DNA from 2 places in the Cohnella hongkongensis genome. Region 1 is predicted to be linked to the other one. Evidence: predicted binding sites of a transcription regulator. Region 1 holds the regulator's gene; the other holds the start of a gene.
The links. Region 1 encodes CtsR, which represses protease genes until heat stress. Its sites were predicted from a motif close to ATGGTCAATAAAGGTCAAACA; they were not measured.

Region 1 (12,063 bases):
CTTACGATCGTGGCCGCTCCTTACGAGGTGCAGATTCCATACGGCGTAGTGGAAGGAGAGCATTACAGCGTAAGCAAGCTGACGGAGAAGCCGCATATTCAGCTGCTGGTCAACGCCGGAATGTACTGCATGAATCCGTCTCTGATCGAGCTGGTTCCCGATCGTCAATATCATGATATGACGCAGCTGGTCGATACTCTACTCGAGCGGAAGCTGCCGATCTCCAGTTTCCCGATTCACGAATATTGGCTGGATATCGGAAAAATTCCGGACTACGAGAAAGCGAACAGCGACTACGATCAGTTATTTCCAAACTCGCTTCCGTGACGGAGGGAGAGCCATGATTGAGGGAAAAAGAGTGCTGGCGCTCATCCCCGCGAGGGGCGGATCGAAGGGGCTGCCGGGCAAAAATCTGATGCCGCTGCTGGGCCGGCCGCTTGTCGCCTGGGCGATACGGGCGGCGCTGGACTCCCGGTACGTCGATCGGACGGTCGTCTCCACCGACAACGAGGAGATTGCGGCCTGCGCCGAGAGGTACGGGGCGGCCGTTCCGTTCCGCCGTCCGGCCGAGCTGGCCGGAGACGACTCGACCAGCGCCGATGTCGTCCTGCATGCGCTGCATGCTCTGGAGGAGCGCGGCGAGAGCTACGAGATGATCGCGCTGCTCGAGCCGACATCTCCGACGACGGATGGCGGCGACGTCGACAGGGGGCTCGAGCAGCTGGCGGCTGCCTGGCCTCATGCGCACGCCTTGGTCAGCGTTAGCGAGCTGAGCCACGCTCACCCCGACTATACGATGCGCATCGCTCCGACCGGTTACCTGACGCCTTACGGCGCGGCAGCGGAGAAGATCGGCAGGCGCCAGAGCCTGGAGCCTTTGTTTTTTCTCGACGGCTCCCTGTATTTATCGAAAGTATCGTCGTTTCTTCGCTATCGATCGTTTCATACGGACCGCACGATACCGCTCGTCATGCCCGGTTGGAAGTCGCTGAGCATCGACGACTGGGTCGATTTTATTTCCGTTGAGGCGATTATGACCCATAAACACCGATTTCTGAAGAGAGGTATGGAGAACGAATGAGCGCCGATACGACAGCCCCGCTGCTGATTGTCGGAAGCGGAGGCCAGGGCAGGGAGGTCGCGCAGCTGGTTGCGGATTTGAACCGGATCCGGCCCCGATGGGATATCGTCGGGTTCGTGGACGAACGCGAGGAGCTTCACGGCAAGGAATGGAATCGGATACCGATCGTCGGTGCGAAGGAGGCGTTGTCCCGCTGCGGCGAAGAGCCGTACGCGGTATGCGCCATCGGGAGTCCCGGCCTGCGGAGGAAGGCGGCAGAGGAGCTGAGGGCGTTAAGGCCTTCGCAGAAGTTCGCGACGCTGATTCATCCGACCGCCGTCGTCGGCGACGATCTTCAAGCCGAGGAAGGGACGATCGTCTGCGCGAACGTCGTCCTGACGACCGGAGTGCGGATCGGGCGCCACGTCCTGATCGACTACGGGGTAACGGTCGGGCACGATGCGCAGCTGGAGTCCTATGCGACGCTTCTGCCTGGCTGCCACGTATCGGGCAACGTCCGGATCGGCGAAGAGACGTCGCTCGGAGCCGGCACGGTCGTCATCCAGAACGTGACGGTCGGCCGGCAGGCGACGATAGGCGCCGGCTCGGTAGTCGTTCGTTCCCTGCCCGATCGTTGCAAAGCTTACGGAGTGCCGGCCAAGCCCGTAACGGCCCATTCCTAGATGAAGGGAAAGGAAGATCGCGAATTGAGCAGACTAAAGGCCTGTCATACCAACAACCGCTGCAGGGTTATGCATCGATGGGAGCATTATTTCGATATATTTGAGCATCATTTCAGCCGATTCGTCGGGAAACCGGTCAACGTCATGGAGATCGGGGTGTTCAAGGGCGGATCGCTGCAGATGTGGAAGCATTACTTCGGCAAAAGGGCGAACATTTACGGGGTCGATATCGATCCGTCGCTGAAGGCTCTGGAGGAGGAAAGGATTAAAATTGTAATCGGAGACCAGGGGGACCGATTGTTCTGGAAAAAAATCAAGCCCGCGCTTCCGACGTTCGACATCATCATCGACGACGGCGGGCACCGTATGAAGCAGCAGAGGACGTCGTTGGAGGAGATGCTTCCGCTGCTCTCTCCGAACGGCGTGTATCTGATCGAGGATCTGCACACGAGCTACTGGCCGGAATTCGGGGGCGGCTTCAGACACCCGGAAAGCTTCGTTGAATATTCCAAGCGCCTGATCGACCAGCTGAACGCCTGGCACTCCAAAGATTCGAGGCTGGCGGTCGACGGGTTTACGCGCTCGGTGTGGTCGATGACCTACTATGACAGCATATTGGTGATCGAGAAGAGACCTCGCGTCAAGCCCTCGGTCGTCATGCTGGGTTATTAACGCCGGAAGAAACAGGGCGACCATACGGACCGTCCGCAGCTGCGAGGGCTCCCTTCGGCTTGGGGCGGTCCGTTCGCTCCTTCCGTCAGAAGCGGCTCCGAATCCCGGACTTTCTTTTACCGATCGCCTCTACTCCCGCCATGAGGAGGGTCACAAGAACGGCCTGCAGCAGCATTTTCGAATAATCGGAAGCATCGTAGATGTACCAGGCCGCTGCCAAGTTGCCTAAGAAGACGAATACGTAAACCATCGACATTTCAACCTCCCGTATTCGGCGTCCGACCTACGAGGCGCTGCAGCCGGCTTGCCGACTGCGCGTCTCGCTTCCTATTTTACCAACTTCTTAATGACATTTCCATTTTACCGGGCAAGTATTAAAGGTCCTTTTCGGAAATACTGGATGCGGGCAGCGAGATCGCTGGACGAAGTTGCATTTTTTAAAAAGCGGCGTATAATAAAGATATAGTCAAAGAAAGTCAAAGTCAGATCAACCCCTCATTGAACGGACGGCTTAGGCCGGCTTGCATCGACGAAAGGAGGTTGGGCGATGCGTAATATTTCCGATCTTATCGAACATTATCTAAAGCAGAGCCTGGAGAACAGTCAGGAAGGCGCCATCGAAATTCAGCGGAGCGATCTGGCCGACAAGTTCTCCTGCGTGCCGTCGCAGATCAATTACGTGATCAGCACCAGGTTTACGCTGGAGAAGGGCTACTATGTCGAAAGCAAGCGCGGCGGAGGCGGCTACATTCGCATTCAGCGCGTCGATCTGCCTTCGCTTGAAGCGGTTCAGCGCCACATTCGCCAGACAGTCGGGGAACGGATCGACCAGAACACGGCGGAAGGGCTGATCTACCAGCTGGAGGAGGCGCGTTTCCTGACCGGGAGGGAAGCGCATCTGCTGAGAGCCGCCGTCTCCCGAAGCGCGCTGGCGCTGCAGCTTCCGGTCCGCGACGAGATTCGGGCGAAGCTGCTCAAGGCGATGCTGATCGCCTTGCTCGCGAAATGAGGAAAGGAGGCTGAGGGCCATGCAATGTCAAGAATGCGGCACACGCCCGGCAACGCTTCATTTTACGAAGTTCGTCAACGGGGACAAAACCGAGCTCCACATTTGCGAGACGTGCGCCAGAGAGAAGGGGGAGCTTCTTCCGGGGACGGCCGGCGGATTTTCCATCCACAACCTGCTTTCCGGGCTGCTTGACTTCGAGCCTCGCAACCAGACGGTTCGGCCCGCGGTCAAGTGCGACACCTGCGGAATGACGTATTCGCAGTTCAGCAAGATCGGACGATTCGGCTGCAGCGATTGCTACAGACATTTCTCCGAGCGGCTGGATCCGCTGCTGAAGCGGGTGCACGGCAATACGGTGCACGTCGGCAAGGTGCCGAAGAGAGCGGGGGGCCACTTGAAGACGAAGCGGGAAATCGAACGCCTGAAGAAGGAAATGCAGAGCAGGATCGAGCGGGAGGACTTCGAGACCGCGGCTCAGCTGCGCGACCGGATCCGGGAGCTCGAGAACGAAATGAGCGGCTGAAGGGCAGGGGATGAACGATGGCGAAAAGAAAATTCACGAAGCAAGCGCTCAGTCAGTGGATGAAGGGGAAAGGCCCCGAGTCCGACGTGGTGATCAGCAGCCGGGTGCGGATCGCGCGCAACCTGCGGAACATGCCTTTTCCGCTCATGGCGAGCCCCGAACAGTCCCTGGCGGTGGCGGATCAGCTTCTCGGGGTAGCGGAAAGCGGGCGGCTTAACGGGCTGGGGAAGATCGAGCAGCTTCGGCTGTCGGAGCTGACCGAGCTGGAGAAGCTCGTGCTCGTCGAGAAGCATCTGATCAGCCCGAATCTGGCGAGCGAGTCGCGAGGCGGGGCGCTCATTCTGAGTCCGAATGAAGATATCAGCATTATGATTAACGAAGAGGATCATCTTCGCATTCAATGTTTAGGTTCGGGCTTTCAGGTGAACGAAGCTTGGGATTCGGCCAGCAAGGTCGACGATATTTTCGAGGAGCAGGTCGATTACGCCTTCGACGAGAAGCACGGCTACTTAACGAGCTGTCCGACGAACGTCGGCACGGGAATTCGCGCATCGGTGATGATGCATCTGCCGGCGCTCGTCATGACGGGACAGATTAACCGGATTTTGTCGGCAGTGACCCAGGTCGGGCTGGCCGTTCGGGGCATCTACGGCGAGGGAAGCGAGGCGACGGGCAATCTGTTCCAGGTGTCCAATCAGGTGACGCTGGGGCAGTCCGAGCAGGAAATCGTCGACAATCTGTTTCAGGTCGCCCGCCAGATCATCGAGCACGAGAAGTCGGCTCGTTCGAAGCTGCTCGGCGAATCGAGGCTGCGCGTCGCGGACCGGGTGCGCAGATCGTACGGCATTCTGACGCAGGCGCTGATCATGGATTCGAAGGAAGCCTCGCAGCGGTTGTCCGACGTGCGGCTCGGCTCCCATTTGGGCCTGCTGCCCGAGGTCGATCCGCTCGCGCTGAACGAGCTGCTCGTTTCGACGCAGCCCGGCTTTCTCCAGATGACGTTCGGAGAAGCGATGAGCCCCGAGGACCGGGACAAATCAAGGGCGGAGTTAATCCGGTCCCGACTGGCAACTCCATCCTAAATGTTTTATTCTTATTCTATTAGGAGGTGTGTCTCATGATGTTTGGCAGATTTACGGAACGCGCACAGAAGGTATTGGCTCTGGCCCAGGAAGAAGCAGTGCGGTTGGGACACAACAATATCGGTACCGAGCACATTCTGCTCGGCCTGATCCGGGAAGGGGAGAGCATCGCCGCCAAGGCGCTCATCGCTCTCGGATTGGGACTGGAGAAAATTCAGGACGAAGTCGAATCGTTGATCGGCCGCGGACAAGAGCAGCCGACGAGCATCGCGTATACGCCCCGCGCCAAGAAAGTCATCGAGCTGTCGATGGACGAAGCGCGCAAGCTGGGCCATACCTACGTCGGCACGGAGCACATCCTGCTCGGTCTTATTCGCGAAGGCGAAGGCGTCGCGGCCCGCGTGCTGAACAATCTGGGCATCAGCCTGAACAAGGCGCGCCAGCAAGTGCTTCAGCTGCTCGGCAGCAACGAGAGCGTGACACAGAACCACGGTCCTTCCGCGAACGTCAGCACGCCGACGCTGGACGGCTTGGCCCGCGATCTGACGGCCAGCGCGCGCGAGGGCAACATTGATCCCGTCATCGGCCGGCAGAAGGAAATCGAGCGGGTCATCCAGGTGCTCTCCCGCCGGACGAAGAACAACCCGGTGCTCATCGGGGAGCCGGGCGTCGGGAAGACGGCGATCGCCGAAGGGCTCGCCCAGCGCATCGTCAACAACGAGATTCCCGAGACGCTGCGGGATAAGCGCGTCATGACGCTGGACATGGGCTCGGTCGTCGCGGGTACGAAGTATCGCGGCGAGTTCGAGGACCGTCTGAAGAAAATCATGGACGAAATTCGCCAGGCCGGCAACGTCATCCTGTTTATCGACGAGCTGCATACGCTCATCGGCGCGGGCGGCGCGGAGGGCGCGATCGACGCCTCCAACATTCTGAAGCCGGCGCTCGCTCGAGGCGAGCTGCAGTGCATCGGCGCGACGACGCTGGACGAATATCGCAAATATATCGAGAAGGACGCGGCTCTCGAGCGTCGGTTCCAGCCGATTACGGTCGATCAGCCGACGCCGGAAGAAGCGGTGCAAATTCTGTTCGGCCTGCGCGACCGCTATGAGGCGCATCACCGCGTGAAAATGACCGACGAGGCGATCGAAGCGGCGGTGAAGCTGTCCGACCGCTACATTCCGGACCGGTTCCTGCCGGACAAGGCGATCGACCTGATCGACGAGGCGGGCTCCAAGGTGCGCCTGAACTCCTATACGGTGCCGCCTAACCTGAAGCAGCTGGAGACGCGGCTCGAGGACATCCGCAAGGAGAAGGACGCCGCCGTGCAAAGCCAGGAGTTCGAGAAGGCGGCCGCTCTGCGCGACACCGAGCAGAAAATCCGCGAAGAGCTCGACTTCACGAAGAACCAATGGAAGGAAAAGCAGGGCCGCACCGATTCCGAGGTGACGCCGGAGGACATCGCTCAGGTGGTCGCCAGCTGGACCGGCATTCCGGTCAGCAAGCTTGCCGAGGAGGAGACGGAGCGCTTGCTGAAGATGGAGAGCATTCTGCACGATCGCGTCATCGGCCAGGAGGAAGCCGTCAAGTCGGTGTCCCGCGCCATTCGACGCGCCCGCGCCGGCCTCAAGGATCCGAAGCGCCCGATGGGCTCCTTCATCTTCCTCGGACCTACGGGCGTCGGGAAGACGGAGCTGGCCCGCGCGATCGCGGAAGCGATGTTCGGAGACGAGAACGCGGTTATTCGCATCGACATGTCAGAGTATATGGAGAAGCACTCCACGTCCCGTCTCGTCGGGGCGCCTCCGGGATACGTCGGCTACGACGAAGGCGGCCAGTTGACCGAGAAGGTGCGCCGCAAGCCGTATTCGGTCGTCCTGCTCGACGAGATCGAGAAGGCGCATCCGGAAGTGTTCAACATCCTGCTTCAAGTGCTGGAGGACGGCCGGCTGACCGACTCCAAGGGCCGCTCGGTCGACTTCCGCAACACGCTGATCATCATGACGTCCAACGTCGGCGCGGAGCAGATCAAGAAGAACTCGACGCTTGGCTTCACGGCCGCGCAGGATGCGGGACGCGATTACCAGAACATGAAGGAGAAGGTGCTCGCGGAGCTGAAGAAGTCGTTCCGTCCGGAGTTCCTGAACCGGATCGACGAGTCGATCGTCTTCCACCCGCTGAACGAGGAGCATATCGCTCAGATCGTGACGCTGATGGCCGACGACCTTCGCAAGCGCCTCGTCGAGCACAACGTCAGCTTCGAGCTGACCGACTCGGCCAAGGCGTTCCTGGCGAAGGAGGGCTACGATCCGCAATACGGCGCGCGTCCGCTGCGCAGAGCGATCCAGAAGCATATCGAGGATCGGCTGTCGGAGGATCTGCTGCTCGGCAAGATTTCCAAGGGGCATGCCCTGGTCATCGACGAGGAGAACGGCACTCTCGTCGTGAAGCCGAAGGGCGAGATCGAGCTGTCGAAGGCTTAAGACGATCGGCCGATTTGTCGGCTTGTGCGAATCAAGAGCATGAAGGAGAAAACCGTTCCGCAAGGCTTCACAGCCTTCGGAACGGTTTTTTTGCGAGTGATTCAGAAAGTATAAAATACGCTTTCCTGACTGAATCGTCTCCGACATCAACGTGACCCCCGCCGCTTAAGTTTCGTTCTCGGTCGAATGGATTCCCATCGTCCTCGTGCGGTAATCGCTCGGATGGCAGCCGGTCGCTTCTTTGAACACGCGGCTGAAGTGCTTCCAATCGCTGTAGCCGACCTGCACGGCGATGTCGTACACCTTGGCCCGGGGATCCGTCAGCCGCTTCTTGGCTTCCTCGACGCGCACGTTTGTCAAATATTCCAGAAAGGTCGTATTTGTCCGCGCGCGGAAGAGCCGGCTGAGATGGCTCGGGCTGACGTAGACCGCGGCGGCTACTTCGCCGATGTTGAGAGGTTCCGAGAACCGCGACTGGATGACCGATTTGGCCAGGGCTACAATTCCGTATTCGGAATGCTCCGGGATGACGGAGCCGAGCCACTCGTTCATCTCGAGCATGAACAGCTGCGAGAACTGCTCTTCCGTCCTTGCCCAGACGAGTCTTTCCGTCAGCGCAGCCGCCCTCTGGAACAGCGGCAGGCTTTGGGAGGGATAGCACTGGGCGAGATGAGCGTACAGAAATTGCAGCAGATCCTCCGCTGCGAGCATCCGGGAATCCGGCGCGCAGTCGAGGACGCGCGCGAGCTCGCGCTTCAGCTCCGCCAGCAGGGCGCCGGAATCCGCCAGCTCGATCGCCGTCTGCAGCTCCGATCTCGAAGACTTGGCGATCGGGCCCGCCGGCGGGACGAATCCATGGAGGCCGCTGCCGAATCCCAGGCGGTAAAGCAGCGCCGCGCAAGCCTCCTTGCGCGGCTCGGAGAACGGAACGCTTCGTCCGTGGCCGGAGGATAGACCGAAGCTGATGCCGAGCCGGATGCTGCTCGACCAGAATTCGCCGATCGACAGGGCCAGCCTCTCCAGTCTGCCGATCGCTTCCTCGGCCGTGTCCGCGCCAGCCGCTATCAGCAGATTGCAGGAGTCAAGCGCGGAGCCGGGGGATATGAAATAGATATCCTCGAGCGGCTCCGCGGCTTCGCGGATCACTTGACGGTACATCCATAAGATCATTTCATCGCCGCCGAGTTGGCTGTGCCGGTCTGCGCTGCCCTCGTCCAGATCGCAGGCCATAACCGCCTTGTACGGGAACGGAAGAGATTCGAACCGCTCGATATCGATGAAACGGCTGGTCTTGCGGTCCCGGGCCCGGCGTTCACCGAGCCGCTCGAACAATTGCGCCAGATCGGCAGGTTTCACCGGCTTGAATAAATAGTCCTCGGCCTTTAGTCGTATCGCCTGCTGCAAGTAGGCGCGATCGTTGTAGCCCGTCAGGATGACGACCGGAATATCGGGATGGCGGTGCCGAATCGTGCCGGTCAGGGAGAGACCGTCGATGCCCGGCATATGGATATCCGTAATGACAAGATCCACCGGCGTCGAAGACAGCAGATTCAAAGCCTCCGAGGCGTTCAACGCGCAGTGGACGCGGTCGATGCCGGAGATCGGGAGCTCCTTCAATTGAGCGGCCAGGCCAAGAAGTATCGTTTCCTCGTCGTCGACAATCAGCACGTTCATGTCGGCAACCCTCCTGTCGTTTCGCAATGGTTCGCGCTAAGCAAGCGGAAGCTTCAGGGTAACGATCGTTCCGTTGCCTTCTTCGCTGCGGATGAACATCTCGCCTTTGTCTTTATATATCAGCCGCAAACGGCGGCGGACATTCAGCAGGCCGATGCTGCCCGCTTGGTCGGAGTCCAGCTCCAGCGCGCTCCAGATGGCGTTTAGCCTGTCCGGATGAATGCCTCGGCCCTCGTCGATGATGGAGATCAGCAGATGCTCTTCCGTTTTTTTAATCCGGATCGTCATCAAGATCAGTCCCGTCTCGTCGCCGCCGTAGCGGATGGCGTTTTCCACAAGCGGCTGGAACAGAAGACCCGGCAGCTCAATGGGCAGCGCCCGCTCGTCGATGTCGTACAGGATTTGCAGCTGCTCTCCGAAGCGGAGCTTCTGCATCTGCAGGTAGTTTTTCATAAAAGCCATCTCCACCTCCAGCGAGACCATTTCCTGGTTTCGGACGGCGTGATAGCGAAACAGATCGGCCAAAGCGATAATCCCTTCTTCGGCGGATTGGGTCCGGCCGCTCTTAACGAGGTAACGCAGCGTTTCCAGGGAATTGTTCAGAAAATGCGGGTTGATCTGGCTCTGCAAGGAGCGGATTTCCGCCTCCTGTCGCAAAATTTTGGACTGGTACACCTCGTTGATGAGCACATGGATACGTCCGGCCATTTTGCTGATCGCTCCCCAGACGCGTCCGACTTCGTCGGAGGTAATCCGGGGGATCGGCATCTGGAAATCGTTGCGTTCGAGATCCCGCAAGCCGAGGACGAGCAGCCTCAGCCTGCGCGTCATGCTGTAGGCCAGCCAGATTGCGGCCAGCACCGCGACGCTGGCTCCGGCCACGACGCCGGCCAGCGTCCACCATTTGACCTGGGCGATTCCCTGGGTCAAATATTCGACGGGGATGACCGCGACGACCTTCCAGCCGGTCTGGCCGGACCGGGTATGCGTCACGAGATGGCGCGAATTGTCCAAGGTCGCGAAGCTGGAGCGCTGCGGCCTGGTCAGCTCCCGGTCGTCCAGACCGAGATCGGCGTTCCAGTCTTCGCCGACGCGGCGGGCGCCCTTCGCATACATAATCCGGTCGTTCTGGTCCAGCACGAAGATGCGGGTGTCCGGTCCGAAATTCACGTCCAGAAGCATCGTATTGATAATTTCCAGAGAGCCCTCCACTTCAAGGAAGCCTTGCGGTTCCTGGCCGCCCGGACGGCGCAGCGGTTGAATGATCTTGAACACGTACGGGGCGTCCAGATCGTCCCGAAGCTGCTCCGTGCCGTAAATCAAGGGCGTGGGGCTCCTCTCTTCCAGATCGGCGAACCAGATTTCCTTCTTGTAATTGCGGTGGGGGAGCCACACGCCGCCCGCGCCTTGACGATAGTAAAAAGCCCCCGAATTTGTCGTATACAGCGTAATCCCCCTCACGTACGCCCTATGCTCCGCGTTTAATTGGCGGATCGCTTCGTGGAGACGGATAACAGCCCGCAGCGACGGCCATTGCCCCTCCGAGCCGGCCTGCTCGAGCGCGTCGAGAAGGGTGGCGTTGTTCGGCTTGCTCAGCGCTGCCTTGGTCACGTACAGCAGCTCGTTCTGATAGGTGTCCAGGTGCCGGCTCGTCTGGCCGAGCAGCTGCGGAATATAGTCCCGGATCTGCGACTCGAGCGAGCGGCTGTAATACGAGTAGGAGAGATAGCCTACCGCGGAGATGGCAACCGAGATCAGCAGCGAGTAGACGACGATCAGCTTGGTGGCGATAGGCCAATTGTCGATGGCCCACGCGGAATGGCTTCGGTTCAAGTAGGCTCCTCCCCTGCGGTTCAGGCGCGCCGGAACGTTCATAACCAGTTAACCATGAAGCGCGGCGGCGCGCAATTTAACGGCGGACGAATGATTGGAATCGCCCCCCAAGCGCAAGGAATGTCGTATTTCAAACGGTTGCTTTTTTTTCTAAGCTTAATTTGAGCCGTGGCGGGAAAGGAGACGATCGCATGCTTTGGAAACGGATTTGGAAACACCGCTTGCTATATGTGCTGTTTATACCCGCGGTCGTTTATTTCATCGGATTTCGCTATTATCCGATGGTCCTTCAGGCGGTGCTCGCGTTTAAGCAGTATAGTCTGATAGGCGGGATATGGGGAAGCCCGTGGACGGGGCTGGACAACTTCCAGCACATTCTGGCCCACAACGATTTTTACAGGGTGCTCCGCAATACGGTGGAGATCAGTCTGCTGAGACTGGCATTCGGATTTTTCCCTCCCATTATATTGGCGATTCTGCTATTCGATCTGGCGTCGTCCAAGTTTCGCAAAATCAGCCAGACCGTGCTGTACATTCCGCATTTTCTCTCCTGGGTGATCATGTACGCCATCGCTTACGCGATGTTCGCGAATACGGGATTCGTCAATCAGGTGCTGGAAGCGGTCACGGGGCGGACGTTCGCGTTCCTGACGTCCGAAAATTGGTTCCGTCCGATTCTGGTCGGGACGGGCGTATGGAAGGAACTCGGGTGGGGGACGATCATTTACTTGGCGGGACTGACCGCCCTCGATCCGGCGCTGTACGAGGCCGCCAAAATCGACGGGGCCGGTCCGTTCAAACGGATCTGGCACATTACGCTGCCCGGTCTGAGCTCGGTTATCGTCTTTCTCTTCACGATCCAGATCGGCTCGATCCTGTACGCGGGCGGGGAGCAGGTCTTGCTGTTCTACAATCCGGCGACCTATTCCGTCGGCGACATCATCGATACCTGGGTGTACCGGCAAGGGATCGCGCAGCTGCAATACAGCCTGGCGACCGCGATGTCGCTGTTCCAGTCTCTGTTCGGCCTGGCGCTCGTCCTGC
Region 2 (12,063 bases), on a different contig from region 1:
CCGACGCATTATCATTACCACCTTCCGTTCGAGGAACAGTTCAAGCAGTGGGATAACCGTCCGGGACAGGTGACGGAAGCGCTCAAGAACGATCCGCTCATTCGCTCGTCCTTCTTCTGGGCGCTCAGGCACGGCGATCGGCGCACGAAGGTCCAGGTCATTCAGGCGCTTGGGCTGGTGGCGGACGACGAGGTGGTCGAAGCGCTGAAAGCTTTCCTGATCGATCCGGACGAAGAGGATGAGCTGAAGCGGGTAGCGGTGCTTGTGCTTCGTTCCATCGGCGTGCAGGACGCGTTGACGGTTATCTTCAGCGGCCGAACGCTGACGCTGGAGGCCCGGCGAAAATCGGCGCAGCTTCCGGTCTGGGACAGCGCTTGGCAGACGGTGCTGGAGCAGGCGCTGGAAGGCATGTCGGGACGTTACGACGTCGTGCAGCAGCACGACATGATGACGCTGTGGGTCGATTACTTGTCACGCGTATACCCGGATGTGCCGAAGCTGCACAAGTCGACGGGCTGGGCCGCCGCGCTCGAATACTGGACGGCCAAGATGCATCGCCGGACGGTCACCTATGCCGATCTGGTCAGCCGTTACGGGGTATCCCAGGCAAGTATCAGCCGATATGCGAACCGGATTGATGAAGCATGCGGCATTCGGGAGAAGCTAGACTTGACGAGACCGTCGTTTCACTAAAATGATCTACTATCGCGCCATGACGAACGATCGGGACATCGTTTCGCGCTCGAGGAGGAAGCATCCATGCATAAGACGATCGTAATCGGAACGGGACCCGCTGGACTAACGGCGGCTATCTACCTGGCCAGGGCCAATCTGTCGCCGCTCGTTATCGAAGGACCGGAGCCGGGCGGCCAGCTGACGACAACGACGGAGGTCGAGAACTTCCCCGGATTTCCGGAAGGCATTATGGGGCCGGAGCTGATGGCGAACATGCGCAAGCAGGCCGAACGCTTCGGCGCCGAATTCCGCACGGGCTGGATTAACGAAGCGGATCTGTCCAAACGGCCGTTTACGCTTTCGCTGGAGGGCGGAGAGACGCTGCAGGCGGAGACGCTGATCCTCTCTACGGGAGCGTCGGCCAAATATTTGGGAATTCCGGGAGAGAAGGACAATGTCGGACGCGGCGTCAGCACGTGCGCGACCTGCGACGGCTTCTTCTTCCGCGGCAAGAAAATCGTCGTCGTCGGCGGGGGAGATTCGGCGATGGAGGAGGCGAACTTCCTAACCCGCTTCGCTTCGCAGGTTACGCTCGTTCACCGGCGCGGAGAACTCCGGGCGTCCAAGATCATGCAGGAGCGCGCCCGTCAGAACGGCAAGATCGCATGGGAGCTGAACAAAACTCCGATCGAGGTTATCGCCGGGGAGCAGGGCGTTACCGGACTGAAGGTCCGCAACAATGAAACCGGAGCGGAAGAGATCGTCGAGACGCAGGGGCTGTTCGTAGCGATCGGCCATACGCCGAACACGAAGTTCCTCGGCGGGCAGATCGATACGGACGAACTCGGGTACATCAAGGTCAGCCCGGGCTCGACGGAGACGAACGTGCCCGGCGTGTTCGCTTGCGGAGACGTACAGGATCACAAGTACCGTCAAGCGATTACGGCGGCTGGCAGCGGCTGCATGGCTGCGCTCGATTGCGAGAAGTTCCTTGAGGGCTCGGCTACACACGATTGGAGCCAGTCGCTGTAACTATAATGTTTATGAGGTGTCGGCAATATGTCAGATTCATTGTTCGTAGGCGTTGATTTGGGCGGGACGTCGATCAAAGTCGGCTTGTGCAATGCGGAGGGAGATCTGCTTCGCACCTACGAGGGCGCTACGCAAGGCTCCGAGGGACCGGATACCGTTCTGTCCAATATCGCGGCCTATGTTCGGGAGCTCGTACCTCCGGGAACCGCGGAGTGGGAGGAGGTCGGCGGCATCGGGATCGGTATAGCCGGCTTCCTGAACATTCCCGAAGGAATCATCACCTTCTCTCCCAATCTTCCTTTTCGCGACGTGCAGGTGAAGCGCATCATGGAGGAGAAGCTGGGCAAGCCGGTCAAGATTAATAACGACGCCAACGTAGCCGCGTTGGGCGAAGCCTGGGGCGGAGCGGGCAGAGGGGTGTCGAACGTCGTCTGCTACACGCTCGGAACGGGAGTCGGCGGCGGAATCATCCTGAACGATCGGCTGATCGAAGGCGCTTCCGGCATGGCCGGGGAGCTGGGGCACATCTCGATCGTGGCCGATCTCGAAGCGATCCAGTGCGGCTGCGGCAAGACAGGCTGCCTGGAGACGGTGTCCTCGGCCACAGGGATTATCCGCATGGCGAAGGATGCCGTCGACCGCGGAGACAAGACGTCTCTTGCCCTCGTGGAAGGAGAGCTGACGGCCAAGCACGTCATCGACGCGGCGAAGGAAGGGGACGAAGCGTCGGCGCGCATCGTCAGCCGGGCCGCCTTCTACCTCGGCAAATCGATGGCGGCCGTCGCGGTCGTCGTGAATCCCGAGCGCTTCATTATCGGCGGCGGAGTAAGCAAGGCGGGAGAATTTCTGTTCTCGCAAATTCGCGAGGTTTTCCACAAGCTGACGCCGGCAAGGGCCAGCGAAGGAGTGGAGATCGTGGCGGCCGAGCTGGGCAACAATGCCGGAGTCGTCGGAGCAGCGGGTTTGTTCCTACGAGCATAAGTCAGCAAGCGCTCGGCCCCCGCACGCTCTCAGGCGGTCCGAGCGTTTCGCATTTACAGCCTGACGAGAGCCAACAGGACCGCAGAGAGAGGGGATACGGATGGAGACGATTACGACGCAGCCGAGACTTGTCATCATTACGGGAATGTCGGGCGCAGGCAAGACGATTGCCGTTCAAAGCCTGGAGGACTTGGGCTTTTTCTGCGTCGATAACTTGCCGCCGGTGCTCATTCCGAAGTTCGCAGATTTGATCGACCAGTCGCAAGGAAGAATCGCCAAGGTTGCCCTGGTGATCGATCTGCGCGGGCGCGAATTTTTCACCGCGCTGTCCGAATCGCTTAACCATATTCGCGAGCATAACACGATTCATTACGAAATTCTGTTTCTCGACGCGACCGATTCGGTGCTCGTACAGCGTTATAAGGAGAGCAGGCGCAGGCACCCGTTGGCTCCGGATGGACTGCCGCTGGACGGGATACACTTGGAGCGTAAGCTGCTGGAGGATCTGAAGGGCTGGGCCAATCAAGTCATCGACACGAGCAATCTGAAGCCGGCGGCGCTGAAGGAAAAGATCGTCGCCCGGTTCACTAACCTGGATCAGAACCATATTTCGATCAATGTGACGTCGTTCGGGTTCAAGTACGGCGTGCCTATCGACGCCGATCTCATTTTCGACGTCCGCTTTTTGCCGAACCCGCATTATATCGACACGCTTCGCCCGAAGACGGGCGTCGACCCGGACGTGTACGACTACGTCATGAAGTGGCCGGAGACCCAGGCCTTCTTGACGAAGCTGCTGGACCTGCTGCAGTTTTTGATCCCGATGTACCACAAGGAAGGCAAAAGCCAGGTCGTTATCGGAGTCGGATGCACGGGGGGCAAGCACAGATCGGTGGCGCTGGCCGAATATTTGGGACGAAGACTGGGCTCCAGCGACACGGAGACCGTGAGAGTGAGCCATCGCGATTCCGATCGGGATCGGCATTGAGGTGAAGGAATGAGCAAACCAATCCCCCTCGCCCGCAATCCGCGAATCGTCGTGATCGGCGGGGGCACCGGGCTGTCCGTCATGCTGCGCGGCTTGAAGCGGAAGCCGCTAGACATTACGGCCATTGTGACGGTCGCCGACGACGGCGGAAGCTCCGGCATATTGCGGGAAGAGCTTCAAATCCCGCCTCCCGGCGACATCCGCAACGTGCTGACCGCCTTGGCGAACATGGAGCCGCTGATGACCAAGGTGCTGAAATACCGATTTCAGAACGGGACGGCCCTGGCCGGACACAGCCTCGGCAATCTGATCCTGGCGGCGATGACCGATATTACCGGAGATTTCGTCACGGGCATTACCGAATTGAGCCGCATATTGGCCGTCAGAGGCCGGGTGCTGCCTGCGGCGAACCAGGCGATCGTGCTGAAGGCCGAGATGGAGGACGGCTCGACGGTCGTCGGCGAATCTGCGATTCCGAAGTCGGGCCTCGCCATCCGAAGGGTCCATCTCGAGCCGGCCGACGTCAAGGCGCTCCCGGAAGCGGTGCAGGCGCTTCAGGAAGCGGACGCGATTCTGATCGGACCGGGCAGCCTGTACACGAGCATTATACCGAACCTGCTCGTGCCGGAGCTGGCCGAAGCGATCGTGCAGTCGGATGCGGTCAAGCTGTTCGTCTGCAACGTCATGACTCAGCCCGGGGAGACGGACAACTATTCCGTCAGCGACCATCTGGCCGCCGTTCACGCCCATATCGGCCATCATTTATTCGATTATGTCATCGTGAACGACGGGGAGATTCCTCCGCAGGTGGAGAGCCTTTACGCCGAGCAGGGAGCTAAGGCGGTTCATCTGGACCTGGAAGAGGTCACTCGCAGAGGGTACAAGGTCATCGCGGACAAGCTTGTCCTATTCCGGACCTATCTGCGGCATGACGCCAGGAAGCTAAGCGAGCATATTTATCAGTTGGTCGAGAACTGGATGCTGAGAAAGGGGTGAGAAGGGCATGTCTTTTGCGGCGCAAACGAAGAAGGAGCTCACGATGCTGGAAGGCGACAGCTGCTGCGAAAGGGCGGAGCTGTCGGCGCTCATCCGGATGAACGGCACGATCTCGCTGTCCAACCGCAGGGTCGTACTGGACATCGCTACGGAGAACGCCGCCATATCGCGCCGGATTTACACGCTGCTTAAGCGCCATTTTACCGTCGTGACCGAGCTTCTCGTTCGCAAAAAAATGCGGCTGAAAAAAAACAACGTGTACGTCGTCCGGATTCCGGTCGGAGCCGAGGCGATTCTGAACGATCTGTCCATCGTCTCGGAAGGGTTTCTGTTCCATCCGAGCATCGACAAGGAGCTCGTCCGCAAAGCCTGCTGCAAGAAAGCCTACTTGCGGGGAGCCTTCCTGGCCGGCGGCTCGGTGAACAACCCCGAGGGGTCTTCCTACCATCTGGAGATCTCGTCGATGTATGAGGAGCATTGCAAGGCGCTCGTCGAGCTGGCGAACAAGTTCCATCTGAACGCCCGGTTCATCGAGCGGAAAAAAGGCTTTATCCTGTACATCAAGGAAGGCGAGAAGATCATCGAGTTTCTGAATATTATCGGCGCTCATCAGGCGCTGTTCAAATTCGAGGACGTTCGCATTATGCGGGACATGCGCAATTCCGTGAACCGGATCGTCAATTGCGAGACGGCCAACTTGAATAAAACGATCGGAGCCGCGGTTCGCCAGATCGATAACATCAAGCTGCTCGAGAAGGAGATCGGTCTGCACAACCTGCCCGACAAGCTGCGCGAAGTCGCCGAGGTTCGGCTTCAGCACCCGGACATTAATCTTAAGGAAGTCGGGGATCTGCTGAAGGGACAGGTGAGCAAATCAGGCGTCAACCATCGGCTTCGCAAGCTGGACGAGTTGGCCGAAAAAATCCGAAACGGCGGGGCATAATGCGTATGGCGCATTTGTTCATAACAATGTTATAATAATGAAGAACTGGAGCACGGGAGTCCCGATACGCGGGACGAATTAAAGATAGGGGGTATCCGGTCCATGACGAGACAGCCGGTAGTCGTTCGGCTTAAAACAGGTCTTCACGCCAGACCGGCGGCACTATTCGTGCAAGAGGCCAATAAATTCTCTTCCGACGTCTTCGTGGAAAAGGATGAGAAGAAGGTTAACGCGAAGAGTATCATGGGCATCATGAGCCTGGCGATCAGCTCCGGCACGGAGGTCGCGATCAGTGCGGAAGGTTCGGACGCAGAGCAGGCTGTAACCGCTTTAGTCCAACTCGTGAGCAAAGAAGAACTGGAAAATCAATAAGATTTTTTTGCATGAAGCCCCTCGATCGAAGGGGCTTTTTGCACGTTTCCGATTGTCCTATCCTCACGTGTTCGCGCCGCCGAGCGTGCGGGTTCTCGCCGAAAACGGATATTTGTTGCTTTTTTGTTCCTGGTTGTGAAACATTTGACTGCATGGGAGCGTTATAGAGGACGAAGACAAACCGTTAGAGAGGGGCTTGTTCATGAAAAGAAGCGCTTTGCAGGTGTTGTCGGTCGTGTTGGCGGCAGCGGCGATTGGCTGGTTCGGATTCTCGAAGGGGGAGGGGAATACGGTGTCGGCTGAGTCAGTGGCGGCGGGAACGGCGCCTTACACGATAACGGTGGGGGCAAGCGGCTCGGTGAAGGTGGAGCCCGACGTCGCCTATTTGCATGTAGCGGTCGAGACGCGCGGCTCGAAGGCGACCGACGCGCAGCAATCGAACGCCAAACAGTTTGCGGAAGTCGAGAAGGTGCTGTACGATACGTTCGGCATCGATAAGAAGGACGTCCAGACGACCGGGTTCGACGTTCAGCCGGAGTACAACTACACGGAGAAGGACGGGCGAGTGCTGAAGGGCTATCTGGCGGTGCACTCGATTCAGGTCACCTACCGCAAGCTGCCGGAGATCGGCAAGCTGTTCGACGCGCTGACGGCGTCCGGAGCGAACCGGCTGGACGGCGTGCAGTTCTCTACGGAAAAAAGGGACCAATATGAGCTGGAGGCGCTCAAGAAGGCGATGGCAAACGCGGCTGCCAAAGCCGACGTGTTGGCGACGTCTGCCAACCGTCAGCTGAAGGGTGTCGTGAACATCGTGCAGGGCGAGGTGTCGAACGCCCCGGTTCTGTTCGCCCGCGAGCAGGCGAAGGCCGTCATGGCCGATATGGCGTCCAGCAGCGCATCCTCTTCGGTGCAGTCCGGCCAGATCGAGATTCGTACTCAGGTGACCGTTCAATACGAAATGCAGTAACGAAAAGCAGGGAGAGGCGGTTCTCCGGCGCTGCGGGTTGCTCCAAGCAGCCGGGCGGGCGGACGAACCGCCTCTTTGTTGCGAGGGGAGGCAAAATAAAAACCGCCCGCCAGTACGGCGAGCGGATCAAAGATCGCTGCGGAAACCAAGAGGTCGGTTCTGGGTCAAGCTTCTTTGTAATGGCTTAACTGGCGAATGGAGAGCGCCTCTTCCAGCAGTTCGATAAATTCGTGAGACAAATTCATCTTCTTGGCCTCTCTATAAACTTCCAACAAGTGCTCATCTTTAAGCGGGCGAAGCAAGGATGCTTTATCGCTCAACCGACGAGCTGCAACCATATCTACGGGAGGCGTGTGGGTGCTGCCTGGTACGGAAGCTTCCTCGGACGACGTGGCTACAAGATACGGATAAGATCTTTCAAGCATACATAATTCCTCTCTTCCAAAGTTCCTAAGAGATCGCTAGAATTGGGTCTAAATGGAATTGTTATATATGTAACAGAATATCATGGTTTGGCGGACTAGCAGAGAGGGCATTCAAAGTTTTGAATTTTTGTTGACATAAAAGCGGAATTGTGTTAATAGAAGGGCGAATCGAAAGAGGCCGTTCCCCGTCATCGCGGGATGACAAGGAACAGCCTCTATGGAGCGGCGTCATTCTGCACTTTAAGCTTTCTCGATCACTTTGTCGATCAGGCCGTATTCTCGAGCGACTTCGGCTTCCATGAAGTTGTCGCGATCGGTATCCTTCTCAATTCGCTCCAACGGCTGGCCCGTACGCTCGGCAAGAATGCCGTTCAGCTTATCCCGAAGCTTCAGAATTCGGCGGGCGCGAATCTCGATGTCGCTGGCCTGCCCTTCGGCTCCGCCCAGCGGCTGATGAATCATCACTTCGCTGTTAGGCAGCGCGTAGCGCTTGCCCTTGGCGCCGGCCGCCAGCAGGAATGCGCCCATCGATGCGGCCATGCCGACGCAGATCGTGGAGACGTCCGGCTTGATGAACTGCATCGTATCGTATATGGCCATTCCGGCCGTTATCGAGCCGCCGGGGCTATTGATGTAGAGGTGGATGTCCTTATCCGGATCCTCGGCCGTCAGGAACAGCAGCTGGGCGATGATGGAGTTGGCGACGACGTCATTCACCGGTGTGCCCAGAAAAATGATTCGATCTTTGAGTAAGCGGGAATAAATATCATAAGCCCGTTCTCCTCGATTGGTTTGCTCGACAACCATAGGTACAAAACTCATGCTTGGCGTCCCTCCTCATGTACTGTGGTTTTCTTATCATAGCGAATCCGCGAACAAAAGTCAAAGAAAGTCAAAGAAGGCGCAGAAGATCGGATTGCAGTGGCGGAAACCGGCGTTTCCGAGAAGCGGACGGGGCTTTGTCGCCGGGCCGAACGACGGGACCGGGACGGGGGAGGCTCAATGTTGTCAGGCTAAGCAAACGTTCCGGCGACGGAGTCTCGACGACCATCGCGAACAAAGCCCAACTCGCGCCAACTTGCGCCAACCTACCGCCCCCCCGCTAGCCCACCGACCCACGCCAGCCCATTAACCCACGCCAACTCACCGACCCACATTAGCCGACCAACCGACGTTAGCCCACCCAACCCCTGTTAGCTCACAAACCGACGTTAGCCCACCAACCGACGTTAGCCCACCAACCGACGTTAGCCCACCAACCGACGTTAGCCCACCCAACCCCTGTTAGCTCACCAACCGACGTTAGCCCACCAACCGACGTTAGCCCACCAACCGACGTTAGCCCACCCAACCCCTGTTAGCTCACCAACCGACGTTAGCCCACCAACCTGCGCCAGCCGACCAGCCCGCGCCAGCCCCACCAACCCACGTTAGCCCACCGATCCACGCCAGCTCACCAACCTGCGCCAGCCCACCAACCGACATTAGCCCACCAACCCATGTTAGCCCGACCCACGCCAGCTCACCAACCTGCGCCAGCCCACCAACCGACATTAGCCCACCAACCCATGTTAGCCCGACCCACGCCAGCTCACCAACCTGCGCCAGCCCACCAACGTAACGGTTGCCAGCGACGCTAATCGTGCCGTTTTTGCAGTACGGAGATTGTAACGGTTGCAGCAGCGGCTATTTCAGCCGAAAACGCGCCGTTTCGCTCGATAACCCCAAAATAAGCGCGGTGGCAACCGTTAGCTTTTTCTTTTTCGAGAAAACGATCGATTAAGCGCCACTGTAACCGTTAGAATGTTATCGGCAGGTGCGCGCATATCGATCGCATACCACCGATCGCATACGCCAACCGCTTAACCTGGCAGCATTGGGGGAAGCCTCCCTCTCCCGAGAGTAAGCACACGAAAAAACCGGCCGAGAAACCGGCCGGTTATCAATTGTAGGCGTTAGTGGCGCGCCCGTGAGGAATCGAACCTCAATCTCAGCCTTCGGAGGGCTGCGTCATATCCGTTGGACCACGGGCGCTCGTTAAGTACAGCAAGAGTTATTATAGGGGATGGCGGCCCAAAATGCAAGAGAGTTAGCCACGAATATTTTCATCAAACCGGGACGGGGCGAGAGTAAGGGATGCCGAACGGTCGAAGGCGTCAGGGGAATCGGGAAGGAAATCCGGGCGGATGCTGCGAAAATCTTAAGGAGGACCAATATTCAAACGGTAGGAGAATGAGTGACGATGCTGCCCTTCGTTCAACTGGCGCAATTCAGGGAGATCAGGCCCTATGTGCGCTTCGCTCACTATACAGATTTCCCGTTAAAGGTGCCCTCCCGCTATATTCGCGACCACGAGTTTATTCTGGTCGACAAGGGACGGGGCGTTCTCTATACGGAAAGCGGGTCTCACGCTTACGAGGAAGGGAGTCTGCTGATGATTCCTCCGGGGGTGCTGCACTCCTTCCGGGACGAGCCTGAAGCTTCCGGCTACGCGCACTGGGCCATCCATTTCGACTGGGAGCCTCGTTCGGAGGAGGAGCTGCTGCAGATCGTCGGAGAGGAGGCCGGGCCGATTCGCTCGAGCGACGTCCTGGGAGAAGCGTCAAGGTTGAGTTCTGTCTGGCTGCCTAATCTGGTGAGGATGGACGACGTCGGAGAGGAAATCCGCCAGCGGATCAAGAGCGTCGTCGAAGCGTTCCGCGTGGAGCGGCCCTTTCGCAAGCTTGAGCTGCAGTCTGCCATGCTGCGGCTGCTGCTGGTTCTGGCGGCGGGGCTTCGGGAAGGAAGGTTGACGTACGCGTCGCTGAGCGACAGGAAGACGAAGACGGAAGCGAAGGGCAGGGCGGAAATTACCGATTACGTCTTGAGGATCCACGATGCCGTAAGGGACAACACGGATGCGGGCGAGATCCACAATCGCTGGCGAGAGGAAGTGTTCTTCAGCGCGCCTCATTTCCATCGCCTGTTTAAGGAGCAGACGGGACTTTCGCCGCTGGAGTACGCGACCAAGCTCAGAATGGAGAAAGGGGCGCGGCTGCTGCTCGGAACGGATTTGCCGGTGAAGGAGATCTCTTACGCCTGCGGCTACGAGGACAGCAAGTATTTCAGCCGCCTGTTCCGGCAGCGCGAAGGGATGAGCCCCAGCCAATACCGCGAGCACTTCCTTGCCGGAAGATGATCGTATTGTCCACCTCATCCGATAGCTGCGCCCTCCCGGGTCGAGTCGGCCGACGGTTACAATCGGCTTATGATCGACGAAGGAGGGGATTTTCATGCCATCATCCGAACGGCTGCGAGAGCAATTCGGTTCCGCTGAACCGCCGCGAAGCTTATTTCCGCTGCTGTGGCTGCATGGGGCGTCCGGGGAGACGGAGGAGGCGCTGCGCCGGGAAATCCGGGCGATGGAGGAGGCCGGCTGCGGCGGCTTCGTCATCGAGTCGCGTCCTCATGCGGATTATCTGGGCGACGGCTGGTGGCGAGACGTCGGCATCTGCCTAGACGAAGCGAGAAGGCTCGGCATGGACGTATGGATGTTCGACGAGGAATATTACCCGTCCGGCATTGCCGGGGGCAAAGTGCTGGAGCGAATGCCCGATTACCGAATGCAGGTGCTGACGAAGGCGAGCTTCTTGTGGAGCGTCGAGGGGGAGGAGGAGCCGGAGGCGTTGCCTCTGGACGTGAAGCTGTTCAAAATCGTCTGCGTTCCTGAGGCGAAGGGAGACCGGATTGCATTCGCGCAGTGGCCGGAATGGCAGGCGTGGGCGCGAGAGCGTCGAGAAACGGGCGATACGGGAACGTGGACGATCCACGTTGTCGGAGTCAAGCCCTCCTGGAGCGGGCGCATGTTCGACAAAATGGTCGATTATCTGTCGCCCGAAGTAACGGATTGCTTTATTGAGCTTACCTACGAAGCGACCAAGCGCCGGTTCCCCGAGTATTGGGGCTCGACCTTGAAGGGCTTCTTCGGGGACGAGACCAGCTTCGAAAACTTCGGATCCTACGACGTGCTGTTCGGGGAGGAGACGCCCTGCTTTCCGTGGCCGAGTCGGGTTCGTCAAACCTTCGAGGAGCGATGCGGATACGACTTGTATTCCTGCGTCGAAGCGCTGTGGCTGGATGAAGACGAGGAGAAGAGCGCGAACGTTCGGACCGATTTTATGGATCATCTTACGAAGCTGTTCTCGGAAAATTTCTTTGCCCGCATTCAGCGCTGGTGCCATGCGAACGGCGTGCAGTTCATCGGACACGTCGTCGAGGATAACCGGGCGCATATGAATCACGGCTTCGGCGTCGGGCATTTTTTTCGAGCGACGAAGCATTTCGATATGGGCGGCTATGATTTCGTGCTGCGCCAGGTCGATTCGGAGCAGAAGAGCTCTTCTTACGAGGAGCATTTTCCCCAATTCAAAACGTATCGGGACCGTCCCTACCCGGACTTCTTTCATTATACGTTGGCCAAGCTGGCCCAGTCGGCGGCGCATCTGGAGGTAGGCACGAGTCTGGTCATGTGCGAGAACTTCGGCGCTTACGGCTGGGACCTTGGCCTGAGGGAGATGAAATGGCTGACCGACTGGATGACGGTCCGGGGTACGAATTGGTATGTGCCGCATGCGTTTTCCCCGATTTTTCCGGACCCGGACTGCCCGCCTCATTTCTATGCAGGGGGACGCAATCCGCAGTGGCC

Region 2: a site for CtsR is predicted at 8,258-8,278, ahead of clpP (ATP-dependent Clp endopeptidase proteolytic subunit ClpP). Genes of this name have one in related genera too.

What each region holds. Positions count from the first base shown of each region.
Region 1 is NZ_JBHSEP010000027.1:67,815-79,877, reverse strand. It holds gene ACFO3S_RS25310 (nucleotidyltransferase family protein) at 1-327, shown strand, start outside; gene ACFO3S_RS25305 (acylneuraminate cytidylyltransferase family protein) at 341-1,081, shown strand; gene ACFO3S_RS25300 (acetyltransferase) at 1,078-1,743, shown strand; gene ACFO3S_RS25295 (class I SAM-dependent methyltransferase) at 1,768-2,415, shown strand; gene ACFO3S_RS25290 (hypothetical protein) at 2,501-2,671, opposite strand; gene ACFO3S_RS25285 (CtsR family transcriptional regulator) at 2,963-3,424, shown strand; gene ACFO3S_RS25280 (UvrB/UvrC motif-containing protein) at 3,444-3,947, shown strand; gene ACFO3S_RS25275 (protein arginine kinase) at 3,965-5,029, shown strand; gene ACFO3S_RS25270 (ATP-dependent Clp protease ATP-binding subunit) at 5,065-7,512, shown strand; gene ACFO3S_RS25265 (response regulator transcription factor) at 7,678-9,186, opposite strand; gene ACFO3S_RS25260 (cache domain-containing sensor histidine kinase) at 9,223-11,019, opposite strand; gene ACFO3S_RS25255 (ABC transporter permease) at 11,211-12,063, shown strand, end outside.
Region 2 is NZ_JBHSEP010000026.1:66,517-78,579, reverse strand. It holds gene ACFO3S_RS24720 (tetratricopeptide repeat protein) at 1-693, shown strand, start outside; gene trxB (thioredoxin-disulfide reductase) at 760-1,707, shown strand; gene ACFO3S_RS24710 (ROK family glucokinase) at 1,735-2,688, shown strand; gene rapZ (RNase adapter RapZ) at 2,789-3,676, shown strand; gene ACFO3S_RS24700 (gluconeogenesis factor YvcK family protein) at 3,686-4,672, shown strand; gene whiA (DNA-binding protein WhiA) at 4,680-5,615, shown strand; gene ACFO3S_RS24690 (HPr family phosphocarrier protein) at 5,718-5,987, shown strand; gene ACFO3S_RS24685 (SIMPL domain-containing protein) at 6,190-6,954, shown strand; gene sda (sporulation histidine kinase inhibitor Sda) at 7,119-7,379, opposite strand; gene clpP (ATP-dependent Clp endopeptidase proteolytic subunit ClpP) at 7,620-8,201, opposite strand; tRNA gene ACFO3S_RS24670 (tRNA-Arg) at 9,339-9,413, opposite strand; gene ACFO3S_RS24665 (AraC family transcriptional regulator) at 9,622-10,557, shown strand; gene ACFO3S_RS24660 (glycosyl hydrolase) at 10,652-12,063, shown strand, end outside.